DNA from 3 places in the Methylobacterium sp. SD274 genome. Region 3 is predicted to be linked to each of the others. Evidence: riboswitches for the same ligand, from Rfam matches in the RefSeq annotation. Region 3 holds a riboswitch; each other region holds the start of a gene.
What was found. A riboswitch is a leader RNA that binds a small molecule or an ion and turns the genes downstream of it on or off. The one in region 3 is predicted to bind cobalamin.
Positions count from the first base shown of each region.

Region 1 (4,274 bases), on a different contig from region 3:
AAGCCCTTCCAGTCGCCGGCCTGGACCTCGTAGATGCCTAGCAGCGAGCCGCTATGGCGTGGAATGTTGAGGAGCGGTGATCCGACCCTCAGCACCTCGTCCCGGGTGACCGCCGCGTCGATGAAGGCGTACCCGCCGATCACCCGGAACTCGGGCGTGACCTGCCCGACCAGGCTGACGTCGAAGCCTTGGCTTCGCACGGCCCCCGCGGCGATCTGGAAGAAGAAGTCCGCCGGATCGGTGGTGAGCACGTTCTCCTTCTCGATGTGGAAGGCGGCGGCCGTCACGCTGAGGCCGTCGAACAGGTCGAGCTTGGCCCCAACCTCGTAGGCGAAGCCCGTCTCCGGAGCGAAGGGCCGGGAGGCGCTGTCGAAGCCGGTGTTGGGGCGGAACGAGGCGGCGACGTTGCCGTAGAGCGCCAGGAACGACAGCGGCTGGTAGACGAGCCCGGCACGCGGCGAGAACCCGGTGCGGTCCTGCTCGGTCCGCTCGTTCGCGACCTTGTCGCGGAAGGTCTGGTTGTAGAAGTCGGTGCGGTTGCCCAGCAGCAGCTTCCATTCCGGGCTGAGGGCGATCTGGTCCTGCAGGTAGACCGCTGTGTTGCCGACGTTCTCGCTGGCGCTGTAGCGGCGCGTGAACGGAGGCTTGGCCTGCCCGTAGACGGGGTTGAACAGGTCGATGGCGAAGGGGTCGAGGCGCGGGGTCGAGCGCAGGAGGTTCTCGGTGCTGTTGTAGAGCTCGTACTCCAGGCCGAGCAGCAAGGTGTGGGCGATGGGCCCGGTCTCGAAGCGCCCGACGAGTTCGGCCTGGCCGATGGCAACGCCCCAGGTGAAGTCGTGCCGGCGGAACTCGCGCAGCAGCGTGCGCCCGTCGTCGAGGATCCCGGTCGCGCCGGTCTGCAGGCCGGTGAGGCTACCGGTGTTGAGGTGCGTGGCGACCCGCAAATGCCAGTCGGTGTTGAAGGCGTGCTCCAACCGCACCTGCAGCAGCGCGCTCTCAGACACGGAATCGTCGCCCGGCTCGCCGAAGAAGCGCGAGCGCGGGACGAGGCCGAGGCGGTTGTTCACCGCGACGGTGCCGCGGTCGAAGGTCTGGCGGTTGCGCAGGTACTGCGCCTCGAAGGTGATCTTGGTATCGGGCGTGACCTGCCAGCTCACCACCGGCGCCAAGAGCACCCGGTCGCCGTCGACGTAATCGCGAAAGCTGTCCTGGCGGGCGAGCGCGCCGTTGAAGCGGTAGAGCACGCTGCCGTCCTCGCTCAACGCACCGCCGGCATCGACCGTGGTGCGGGCGGTGCCGAAGCTGCCGAACAGAGTGCCCATCTCGACGAAGGGTCGCGCTACGGGCTGCTTGGTGAGGATATTCACGGTCCCGCCCGGATCGCTGCGGCCATAGAGGGCGCCGGCCGGGCCCTTCAGGATCTCGATGGACTGGACGTTCTGGGTGTCGGGGGCGCCGTTGTAGCCGCGGGCGATGTTGAACCCATTCTGGAAGATATCCTGGGTTGCGAAGCCTCGCACCGAGTACAGGGCGAGGTTCTGGGCGCCGAAGTCGTTCTGCTTGCCGACCCCGGGCACGTAGTCGAGGGCGCGCTCGACCCGGGTCGCGGCGGTGTCGACCAGGACCTCCCGGGGCACCACGTCGACCTGCTGCGGCAGGTCGCGGCGCGGCGTCACCGTCTTGGTGCCGCTGTAGAGCTCGGGCACCCGGTAGGTCGGCATGGCGGAAAGGGTACCCTCGACCGACAGCGCGTCGAGCACCACGGCGGTCTCGCCCGAGGGCGCCCCCTGGGCGGCGACGGCGGTGGGGATCGCGCAGGACAGGGCCAGCACGGACATCAGCGGGATGGACGGTGAACGGTACACGTTGATGGGCCTCGGGCGACGGCAGTGGCACGTCACCGCGAACGAGGCCGAACCACGCGCAACGCGCATGCTTCCGCACCCGCCGGGGCACCCCGCCCAGCGTGTCTCGCGTGTGACCACGACTGACGGCAGGTCTCCTGGCTCGCGGGTCATCGCCCTTCACCGTCTTCCCGAGCGAGGCCGCTCAGTGACGTCGGTGGCGAAGGGCTCGCCGCTTACAGTTGCGGGGGCAGCCGCGGCGTTGGGGCTACCCCCGCACCGCGTTCCCTTTTGATCCTCCGGGGAGGAACCGTCACGGCCGAGCTAACATGCCGACGCCCATGCCCGTCAACGGACCAAGTGCAATGCACGAGGGGTTATGCCCTGCCGGCAACACTTGGGAACACGGATCGCACGCTGCGTCCGTCAGGTCAGGACCTCGACCTGCTGCGGCGGCAAGCTACGCCACCAAGCGTCCGGGGATTGGAAAACCTCGTAGGTGAACCGGAGGACCTCATCGGGCTGGCGATGCGACGGGTCCACGCGACCGCGCTCAGCGTTGCGGGCTTTCAGGACCTCCCACGGCACGTCGAACACTTTCCACTCCACGGTGAGCCCGTGTCGGGCGACGATCCCGAGCTCGCGCTCGAACACGGGTCTGGTGAGATGGGTGTCCGCCATCACCACGCTGAAGCCTTTCGTCAGGGCGGCATCCAGGGCTGCTTCCTTGACCTGGTGCAGGACTTCCCGAGCCGCATCGTCATGTGAGCCCTGCCTGAGTTCCCAGTAGACCTGCCGGTGCGGCGGCCAGAGTGTCTGCCGGAAGTCGTCGAGGGTGAGGTGGACCCAGCCGTCGAGAGGGTTGAAGCGACGGGCGTAGGTCGTCTTCCCCGCGCCCGGGCAGCCGATCAGGCCGATCACCCTCTGGGGGGCCCCCGGACGATTCCCGCCGGACACCGACGACCGCACGGTCAGGCCGTCGCCTCCGCGTCTTCGTCGTCGCTGGCCAAGCTCTCAATGATCTCGCCCCGCAGGTAACGCGCCTGGGCATCGGCGACGCGGCGTGCGCTCTGGGCGTGGCGACTGGATACGGTACCGCCGGGCGTCTCGGCTTCCCCACGCTTGATCGCCACTAATTCCGGGTCCCCCCACCGGTAGAGCAGCGTCTGAAACGCTTCGTAGCGGCCCACATCGAAGGCGATGCGCCCTCCCAACATGTCCTTATAGGGATGGGCCGGGTGAAGGCCGGCACAGGGAACCCAGCCCGCGGGGATCGGGGTTGTGGCCGCATGGGTGCGGCCGCTGCGCAGGAGCTTGGGCAGCACATGCGTATGCGGGCCCTCCGGACTGGTCCCTCCGGGTCCGGGGATCGGGGCGTAGACCTCGACGCGTCCGATCCGCGCCAGGAAAACCCGGTGCGGGCTCATGGCGACGAGACGCGGCCCGATGGGGTTGGCGTGGTCGAACAGCGGCATGCCGACGCCGGCCCGAAGCTGCGCGACGGCCTCCGGATCGCTTGCCCGCACGCAGGCGTCGACGGCGAGAAGGCCGAGGCCGAGGTCGAACAGGATGCCGTCGCGATCCTCGACCCGGGCAGCGTTCCGGTCGGGCCCGAGCTCCGTCACAACGGTCCGGCGGTTCATCGCGCAGGTCGCCTCCGGTAGGCAGAGGGCAAGCGTGTGGTTCCAGCCGGACGAGACGGCGGTCTCGTAGGCGACGGGCCGCAGGTCGGAGCTCGGGGTTAGGGCGATGGCCCCGCGTGTGGTCGCCATTCCAAGGCGCTCATCCGGCAGCGTCAGGATGGGTTCGTTTGGATCGCGCATAAACTCGGCGATGGCGCCGAAGCTGCCAAGGCTCCAAGCCGTGGTCGGATTGGCAAGCGCCTCGCGCAGGAGGGCGACGGTGGCATCAGGACCGTTTGGGGAAGGCTGCATCAATGTCCTCCGGTTTGGGCCCCGAACGGTTCCAGGGCAGGATGTAGGGGCTTCCATCCGGCGCGACCCCACGCAGGACCGCGACGCCGAATACGCTTGCAAGCAGCCGGTCGGTCAACGCGACGTCGGGGCACCCGTCGACAACGACACGTCCAGCATCCAGGACCACGATCCGGTCGCAGAACCGTGCGGCCAACGATAGGTCGTGCAGGACGGCGACGACGCCGGTCCCGGCCGACGCCACACTCCGCAGCAGCATCATGGCGTCGAGTTGGTGGGCCGGGTCGAGGGCGGTGATGGGCTCGTCGGCGAGAAGCCACTCGGCCTCGACGGCGAGCGCACGGGCGAGCAGCACCCGCATCCGCTCGCCCGAGGATAGGGTTGGCTCAGTCCGCTCGGCGAACCGCGTCATGTCGGTCCGGGCCATGGCCCGCGCAATGGCGGCGTGGTCGGATGCGTCGAGCCCGCCGAACGCGCGTCGATGCGGCAGGCGACC
Region 1 is NZ_JADIJP010000044.1:12,688-16,961, forward strand. It holds gene IPV08_RS22895 (TonB-dependent siderophore receptor) at 1-1,865, opposite strand, end outside; cobalamin riboswitch at 1,975-2,174, opposite strand; gene IPV08_RS22900 (AAA family ATPase) at 2,271-2,765, opposite strand; gene IPV08_RS22905 (hypothetical protein) at 2,816-3,778, opposite strand; gene IPV08_RS22910 (ABC transporter ATP-binding protein) at 3,753-4,274, opposite strand, start outside.
Region 1: it holds a riboswitch for cobalamin, as region 3 does, so the genes downstream of both, IPV08_RS22895 (TonB-dependent siderophore receptor) here and IPV08_RS22395 (TonB-dependent siderophore receptor) in region 3, are expected to answer to the same signal.

Region 2 (4,274 bases), on a different contig from region 3:
GCACCGCAATGGCCACGGAGTCGAAATCGTCGTGATCGTGGTCCTCGCCCTCGCCGTGATGGGAGGGGCGGGCGTCGAGATCGTCCTCGGCGGCGGCGCCGAGACCGAGGATCACGCGCGGATCGAGGCGGCCATGCTCGGCCTCGACCATCTTCACCGCGCGCGGCAGCTGGCGCTCCACCTCGGCGCGGACCTTGGCCTTGCCGGCTTCGTCGAGGAGGTCGGCCTTGTTCATCACCACGAGGTCGGCGCAGAGGAGCTGGTCCTCGAACACCTCTTCCAGCGGGTTGTCGTGATCGACGCTGGCATCGTCGGCGCGCTGGGCGGCGAGGGCCGCCGGATCGTCGGCGAAGAAGCCGGCAGCGACGGCGGGGCCGTCGATGACCGCGATCACCCCGTCCACGGTCACCCGCGAGCGGATGGCCGGCCAGTGGAAAGCCTGGACCAGGGGCTTCGGCAGAGCGAGGCCGGACGTCTCGATGAGGATGTGCTCCGGCGGGTCAGCGCGGTCGAGGAGCTTGTTCAGGGCCGGCACGAAATCGTCCGCCACGGTGCAGCAGATGCAGCCATTGGCGAGTTCCACGATGTCCTCATCCTGGCAACCCTCGATGCCGCAGGCGGCCAGGAACGATCCGTCGAAGCCGATATCGCCGAACTCGTTGACGATGATGGCGAGCCGACGACCGCCGGCATTCTCCACGAGGTGACGGACGAGGGTCGTCTTCCCGGCTCCGAGGAAGCCGGTGACGATGGTGCAGGGGATCTTCTCGACGATGCTCATTCGGCGGCGTCCGGAATTCTGTCCGCGCGGGGCGGAGGAAACGGGGGAATGCGGGCGACGACGCCTTTGCGGAACGCCTCCGGCCGCGCCTTCCAGGGCACGATGCCGTCGGGCGTCTCCGCGTACAGGCCGATGCCCGCGAGGATGGTTCTGGCGGATTCGACCGGGTCGAGATCGCCGTAAACGTAGGTCCAGCGGCCTTCGGAAGCCACGGCGACCGTGCAGGGGCGCTTGCAGACCGACAGGCACTCGACGCTCTCGACCGCGATGCCCTCGATGGCGGCTTCCTTCACCGCATCGCGCAGCGCCGAGACGAGGCGGGCCCCGGCGCGGGGCTCGGATGTGTCGCCGGCCGTGCGGCAGGTGGCGCAGACATAGAGTACGACCGGGCTGCCGGCCTGGATGTCCTCGTCAGGCATGTGACGTCGCCGGGCTCTTGCGCCCGACGCTGTTCCAGGCCCAGCCGAAGGCGAGGCCGATCACCGCCCAGAACACGAAGGCGATGCCGAGCGACCGAGCGGCGAATTGGGCCGCGTAGCCCGGGGGCAGGGCGGAGGCGGTGTGGCTCGTCTCCGGCGCTCCGGCCAGATGCGGCGCGACGAGGAGCACGATCCCTCCAGCGATGGCGATGGAGGAGCGGCGGATCGCGATGAGGTAGAGCCCCATGGCGGTGGCGGCCGCGGTCATGATCCACCAGAACTGGCGTTCGGCGAGCGGAGCCGCCTCCATGCCGGGTAGTTCCGGCGGGAGGCCGAGGGAAGGGGCGAGGGCCACGGCGAGGAACCCCGCGATCGCGAATCGCAGGCCGGTTTCCGGGCTCGGCTCGCGCCCACAGGCAATGAGAGCCGCGCCCAGTAACAGGGCGTAGCCGACGCCGCCGACCAGGGTCGCGAGGGCGGTGAAGACCATCCGGGGCAGGCCGGGGCCGGGCTGCCAGGCCGGAGCGACCTCGCCGCCTTCGACACCGTCCGTCTTGCCACCATGGTCGTGGCCCGAATGGACGGGCACGAGGAGGGAGGCCGGGGAGGCGCCGCGCGGCATCCATAGCGCGGCTGGCGCCGTGGCTTCGCCGCTCTCGTAACGCTCGGCCGCGATGATCAGCGGCGAGGTGAGGGCGAGCTGCAAGCCCGTGGCGACGACAGCCGCCAGGAAGCCGGCGACCAGGGCCGCCGACACGAGTCGGATCATCATGAAATCAGGTCCTGGCTGAGCGCGAGGCGGTCAGTGGCAGGGGAAATTCTGGGCGTGCCGGAAATCGTGGGCCGCGTTGTGCAGCGCCATCGCCGGGGCGAAGCCGGCCATGAAGACGAGCCCGAGGCCGAGGAAAGCGGCCATGAGCACTGCGCCGAGACGCTCGTTGCTGCGGGTGCCGGTGAGGGCGAGGGTGTTCGTGGTCATCGTGTCAGGTCTCCGGCCGCCCCGCCGGCGGCGTTCGAGGATAGAGCGGGAGGACGATTTGGTCCCCTTCGGAAGGCAGGTCTCCTGGCTCGCGGGTCATCCGGTCCTGCCGCCTTCCCGGATCGCTCCGGTGGCCGATGGCAGGCCCGTCTCCGCTCACAGTTGCGGGGGCAGCTGCGGTTTCAGGCGCGAGCCCTCACCGCATTCCCTTTTCACCCCGTCGCCGGGGCACCGTCCGAACTTCGCTTCTACGCGCTCGCGCGACCGCTGACAACGCGCCGCCAAAGCGTTTTACCGGCTTTGACGGGGCAGGGCGGTTTCGCGCTAAAGGGAGCCATGCGGCAGCCTTCTCCAAGAATGACACTGGTTCTCGGCGGCGCGCGCTCGGGCAAGAGCCTGCATGGGGAACGCCTCGTCGAAGCCCACCCGGCGCCTTGGCTCTACCTCGCCACCGCGCAGGCCTGGGACGACGAGATGCGGGAGCGCGTCGCCCTTCACCGGTCGCGCCGCTCGGCGGATTGGATCACCCGGGACGTGCCGATCGACCTGGCCGAGGCCGTCGCTGCGGCGACAGGGCCGGTGCTCGTCGATTGCCTGACCCTGTGGCTGACCAACCTGATCCTGTCCGAGGCCGATATCGAGGCGGCGAGCGCTGCCCTGATCGAGGCCTGCGGCCGCGCGCCGGGGCCGGTGGTGCTCGTCGGCAACGAGGTCGGTCTCGGCATCGTGCCGGACAACGCGCTCGCCCGCCGCTTCCGCGACGCGGCCGGGCGACTGCACCAGCGCCTCGCCGCGCGGGCCGACCATGTGGTGTTCATGGTGGCGGGACTGCCGATGATCGTGAAACCCCAACCCGGAGCGAGCGCATGAACGATCTGGAGATAAATGACGCGGAGGCCGACCGTCACCGCGAGAAGATGGAGAAGCGCAAGGCCGTCCAGGACGCCGAAGTCGCGGGCAAGACGATCGAGAAGGGCCTGCTCATCGTCAATACCGGTCCCGGCAAGGGCAAGACCACGGCCGGGCTCGGCCTCGTCCTGCGGGCGCTCGGCCATGGCTGGCGGGTCGGCGTGGTCCAGTTCATCAAGGGAGCCTGGGATACGGGCGAGAAGCACGCGCTGAAGGCCTTCGGCGACCGGATCGAATGGCATACGCTCGGCGAGGGCTTCACCTGGGAGACGCAAGACAAGGCCCGCGACATCGCCGCCGCCGAGCATGCCTGGGCCAAAGCCGAGGAACTGATGGCCGACCCGACCATCCGTCTCGTCCTCCTCGACGAACTCAACATCGCCCTGCGCTACGATTACCTGACCATCGACGCCGTGGTGGCGGCTTTCCGGGCGCGCCGGCCCGACCTCCACGTCATCGTCACCGGCCGCAACGCCAAGCCGGCCCTCATCCAGGCCGCCGACCTCGTCACCGAGATGGGCAGCGTGAAGCACCATTTCTCGGCCGGCGTGAAGGCGCAGGAGGGGATCGAATTCTGATGCGGACGGCCTTCCTCTCGCTCGGTCTTCTCGCCACCATGTCGGCGGCGGCCTCCGCGGAGTCCATCACATCCTGGCCGGACACCTATCTCGCCCGCGTCGAGGCGCTGGCGGTGATGGAGGGGCTGAACGCGCGGCTCCTGGCGAGCCGCAGCGCCACCGCGACCCTCGAAGGCTGGTGCTCCGAGCACGGCATGGCGACGGACCCGCGGCTCACGGCGACCCTCCTGCGCGATGTGGACAAGCCCGCCTCGGAAGAGACGCGCCGACGGCTCCAGGCCGTGCCGGATACACCTTTGAAGTATCGCCGTGTCCGGCTCGCCTGCGGCGATCACGTCCTGTCGGAAGCGGACAATTGGTATGTGCCGGAGCGGCTGAACCCGGAGATGAACCGCCTGCTGGAGACGACCGACACGCCCTTTGGCAAGGCGGTCCAGGCGCTGGGCACCACCCGCCAGACCATTGGGGCGGACCGTCTCTGGCAGCCTCTGCCGCCCGGTTGGGACCAGGCGGCCCCGCCCCATCCCGCCTGCGCGCCGCTCGCGATTCCGGACCGCCTGTTCAGTCATCGCGCCGTGCTGTTCACGGCCGAGCGGGTGCCGTTCTCG
Region 2 is NZ_JADIJP010000001.1:214,257-218,530, forward strand. It holds gene cobW (cobalamin biosynthesis protein CobW) at 1-781, opposite strand, end outside; gene IPV08_RS01005 (DUF1636 domain-containing protein) at 778-1,200, opposite strand; gene IPV08_RS01010 (CbtA family protein) at 1,193-1,972, opposite strand; gene IPV08_RS01015 (CbtB-domain containing protein) at 2,003-2,179, opposite strand; cobalamin riboswitch at 2,236-2,430, opposite strand; gene cobU (bifunctional adenosylcobinamide kinase/adenosylcobinamide-phosphate guanylyltransferase) at 2,537-3,049, shown strand; gene cobO (cob(I)yrinic acid a,c-diamide adenosyltransferase) at 3,046-3,666, shown strand; gene IPV08_RS01030 (hypothetical protein) at 3,666-4,274, shown strand, end outside.
Region 2: it holds a riboswitch for cobalamin, as region 3 does, so the genes downstream of both, IPV08_RS01015 (CbtB-domain containing protein) here and IPV08_RS22395 (TonB-dependent siderophore receptor) in region 3, are expected to answer to the same signal.

Region 3 (4,274 bases):
CAGATCGCCGCCCCGATCTGATCACGGGGCCGGCGGGGCTGCTTCTCGCCTTGGGCCTTGCTGAGAGCGGCGTTCGCAGGGCTTCCCGTCGCCCCCCATGGCTTCCGCAGAGACCATGCCCAAAAAGCCGGCCTTATGGAGCAAATGCACCAAGGTGCGACCGCCGAACCTCAGTCGAAGTTCGTGCGATAGGGCTTGATTTTACGGAGGGTTTCCTTCGCTTCTTTCATCAAAGCACGGCTGCGCTTTACCTCTGCCCGCATCTCATGAGCTAACTTGATCGCCTGCCCAACTTGCTCCCGCACTAATGGGATAGCGTTGCTCCCTATGGGGCTGACGGTGTTCGACAAAGGGTCACCATGGCGGAGGAGCAGCGAGGGGGCGGCACGGCACTCGCTAGATTGCGGGGTGCAATCTTACAGGCCCATCCTTGTGCAACCGCTTTTGCGCGGTCGCACTCACCTGAGTTGGGGGTGCCGAGATTTTCTGAGACCCAAGCGGAAACGGCACCTGAGATGCTGCCGTTATGTTCGTCAAGCTGCTGCGGCAGCCTTCCGAGGCCGACCCGCCTTCTTGGGTTTCTCCGGAGCCGGAGCGGTCTCTTCAACGACGGCGTTTTCCGGCACGACAGCCTTCGCCTTGGCCGCACCATTCCGCTGCTGCCCGAGACCGAGTTGCTTGGCCAGGGCGGACCTTGCAGCCGAGTAGCTTGCGGCGACCATGGGGTAGTCGGCAGGTAGGCCATGCTTCGCGCGGTAGGTCTCGGGGCTCAGTCCACGGAGCGTCAGATGCCGCTTCATCGTTCTGTAGGGCTTGCCATCCTCGAAGCTGATGAGATGGTCGGGCGTTATGGACTTCTTGATCTGAGCCGGCGTCGCCTTCTCGATCTTGTCCTCGGCCACCGTACCGGTTCCACCAATCGCAAGACTGCTGACGGCAGCATGCACGTTGCTCAGCAACTCGCCCAAGGCGCTTGTTGGCAAAGAGTTATTGGAGACGTAGGCGGCGACGATGTCCGCTGCGAGTTTGATGTAGTCTGGCTGAGAATTTTGGGTGCTGTCGGCCATAGCATTTTCTCTGAGGATCCGTGGACGCCCCATAGAGTAAGTTTGGTACGAAACACAACGCTTTCACCAAGCAAAACTCACGTAGCTTGTTGGATGGCGTCACCCTGAAGCGATTAACTCCGCTCAGTGTTGCCGGATTGGATTGCAGAGCACGGGGCGCCAAGGGGACCGCCCCTGGCGCTTCAGTAAGGCCGGCATCATCACGACCGACCTCGCGCCGCCCCTGATGATGAGCGTGGTAGAGCTTCCGCTTTCAACCCGTTGCAGACCCCGGGAAGGTCCGCTTCCAGGCGACCTCGCAGACAAAGACCTACGACTAGATCGGGTGGAATGCGGTCCGACTGCTTTCGACCAGAAGACGTCCATAAGCGCTTATCGTGGAGGCCATCGAGCATCGGCCGATTGCGCCACTAGGCGCAGGCTGCATAACCTTTCACCCCCGATGGATCAGAGCCTCCGCACCTGAAAAGAGCGGACTGTCCCAATCCATCTGGCGACGGACAACGGTCCGGGACCAGACTGATGCAATGTTACAATGTTGCGAGAAAATGACGCCCCCTCGATTGACTATGCGGCGGCGCCCGGCGAATGTCTGACCGTCAAGGTTCCTGCGGGTCGTCGGCTCGCGGGCTAAGAGGGAATTCGGGGTGCTCGCAGGAGCGCTTCCGAAGCTGCCCCCGCAACTGTTAGCGGTGAGCCCTCACCGTCCATGGTCACTGGTGCGACGTACTGGGAAGGCCGAGGCGAGGGCGACGACCCGCGAGCCAGGAGACCTGCCTTGCACAACGATACGTCTCTCGGGCGGGGTGTCCCGGCGGAGCGCATGAGCGGGCTTGGCTACTGACGCAGCCGGTCCCGCGAGGGCACCCGCTCGGCCGTCGCTCGACAACCTTGAGCGCACCGGTGCCCCTTCGTCCCAACCTGGCGACCTCGAAGGTTGCGATCCTGACCCTGCCCGTTCCGGCCAAGCGTCGTCGGATGTCGAGGCGTCGAGGATCGCACTACGCGCTTGCCGCAATCCTTTCGGCGGGCGCGCCTGCACTGGAGGCCCGGGCGCAGGAGGCCGTCACGCTGGAGGAACTCTCCGTGGAGGCTACTGGCGGGAGCGCTCCAGTGGTCGCTGGTGCTGGCCCCTCCCCGGGGATAGGCCTGATCGGTCCGACCCCGGGCTACCGGGCCGACCGGGCGGTGAGCAGCACGAAGACCGACACGCCCCAGCGCGACGTGCCCCAGATCGTCACCGTTGCGCCGCGCGAGGTCATCACAGATCTCGCCGCCACCCGCGTCGACCGGGTCTTCAACTATACGCCCGGCGTCGCCCAGCAGAACAATTTTGGCGGCCTGACGGTGTTCAGCTACGCCATCCGTGGCACGACTACCTCGGAACTCTACCGTAACGGCTTCCCGATCAACCGAGGCTCGCCGCCGCCGCCCGACACCCAGAACGTCGAGCGCATCGAGGTGCTCAAGGGCCCCGGTGGCGGCCTGTTTGGGCGCAGTGACCCAGGTGGCCTCGTCAACTTCGTCACCAAACAGCCGACCGCTGAGCGCTTCGTCGAGATGGGCGGTCTCTGGGGTTCTTTCGAGCAGTTCCGCGACACGGTCGATGCCGGTGGCGCGCTCAACGAGGACGGCACGCTGCTCTACCGATTTAACTTTGCGGGCGGACGCCAGAACAGCTTTCGCGATTTTGTCGACAGCGACCGGCTCCTCGTCGCTCCCGTCGTGAGCTGGCAGGTCACGCCGGACACGAAAATCACCGTCGAGACCGAGTTCCTGCGCAATCGCGTCGTGGTCGACCGGGGTGTGATTGCGATCAACCGCCAACTCGGCTTCCTGCCGATTTCCCGCTTCCTCGGCGAGCCGGGGCAGAGCACGTATCAGAGCTCGGACACGATGCAGGTGCGGGTCGAGCATCGCTTCAACGCCGATTGGCAGATGCGCCTCGCCACCCACTTCAACACCGGCTCGCTGGTCGGGGAATCGGCGGAGGTCCGTGGCCTCGCCGCGGACAATCGCACCGTCCTGCGCGACCGGAACTTCCGCGATTACCGCTGGGATACCGCCATCGGTCAGGCCGAGGTGGTGGGGCGCTTCGCCACCGGTGATCTCGGTCATACCCTGCTTCTCGGCTTCGAGCGGGAGAGCACGGATAGCCGCGTGGTCTATGATCGCTCGAACTTCCGCCAGAGCCCCTACAGCCTCGACATTTACGATCCCCGCTACGGCCAGGCCCTGCCGCCGCTCACGATCCGGCGCAACAACTTGGAACGAGTCACCAACACCGCCCTCTATGTCCAGGACCAGATCGCGCTCAGCCCCGAGTGGAAGGCGCTCCTCGGGGCCCGGTTCGATTTCTTCGAGCAATCTTTTCGCGAGCGAACGAACTCGACCCAGTCAGAGCAATCGCGGGTGGCGGCCACGCCGCGTGCCGGGCTCGTCTACCAGCCCCTGCCTGAGCTTTCGCTCTACACCAATGTCGGCACCAGCTTCCGGCCCAATATCGGCCCCGACGCCTTCGCGGTGGCCCGCGCGGAGCCGTTCGAGCCCGAGACTGGCATCGGCTACGAGGTGGGTGCCAAGCTCGATCTGTTCGGAGGCGCCCTCGGCCTGACGGCGGCGGCCTTCCGCATCGAGCGGCAGAACGTGCTGACGGCCGACCCCAACAACAGCGGCTTCTCGCTGGCGGCGGGCGGCGTGCGCAGCCAGGGCTTCGAACTCACGGCCGCAGGCCAGATCACCCCCGAGATCAAGATCCTGGCGGGCTACGTCTACGCCGACGCAGTGGTGACCAAGGATAACGTGCTGCCGGTGGGCGCACCGCTGATCAACATCCCGCGCCACTCGGGCAGCCTGCTCGCTGTGCACGAGGTCCAGGCCGGCCCCTGGAAGGGCCTCGGCCTGGGCGGCGGCGTGCGCGGGGTTGGCGAACGCGCCGGGGACGCATCGGGCTCGGGCTTCTCTCTGCCGGCCTACATCGCTGTCGATGCGCTGGCCTATTACCGCTACGAGAACATGCGCTTCGGCCTTAACGTCGAGAACATCTTCGACACCACTTACTATGAGAGTTCGAACAGCGTGTTCCGGGTCTATCCCGGCGCGCCCCGGCGCTTCACCGGCACGATCTCGGTGCGGTTCTGATGACTGAGGTCACGACCCATTCGGGCGACTTCGTCCTGGAGATCCGGGGGGCGGGCAAGCGTTTCG
Region 3 is NZ_JADIJP010000040.1:9,870-14,143, reverse strand. It holds gene IPV08_RS22400 (MucR family transcriptional regulator) at 534-1,067, opposite strand; cobalamin riboswitch at 1,653-1,863, shown strand; gene IPV08_RS22395 (TonB-dependent siderophore receptor) at 2,046-4,208, shown strand; gene IPV08_RS22390 (ABC transporter ATP-binding protein) at 4,208-4,274, shown strand, end outside.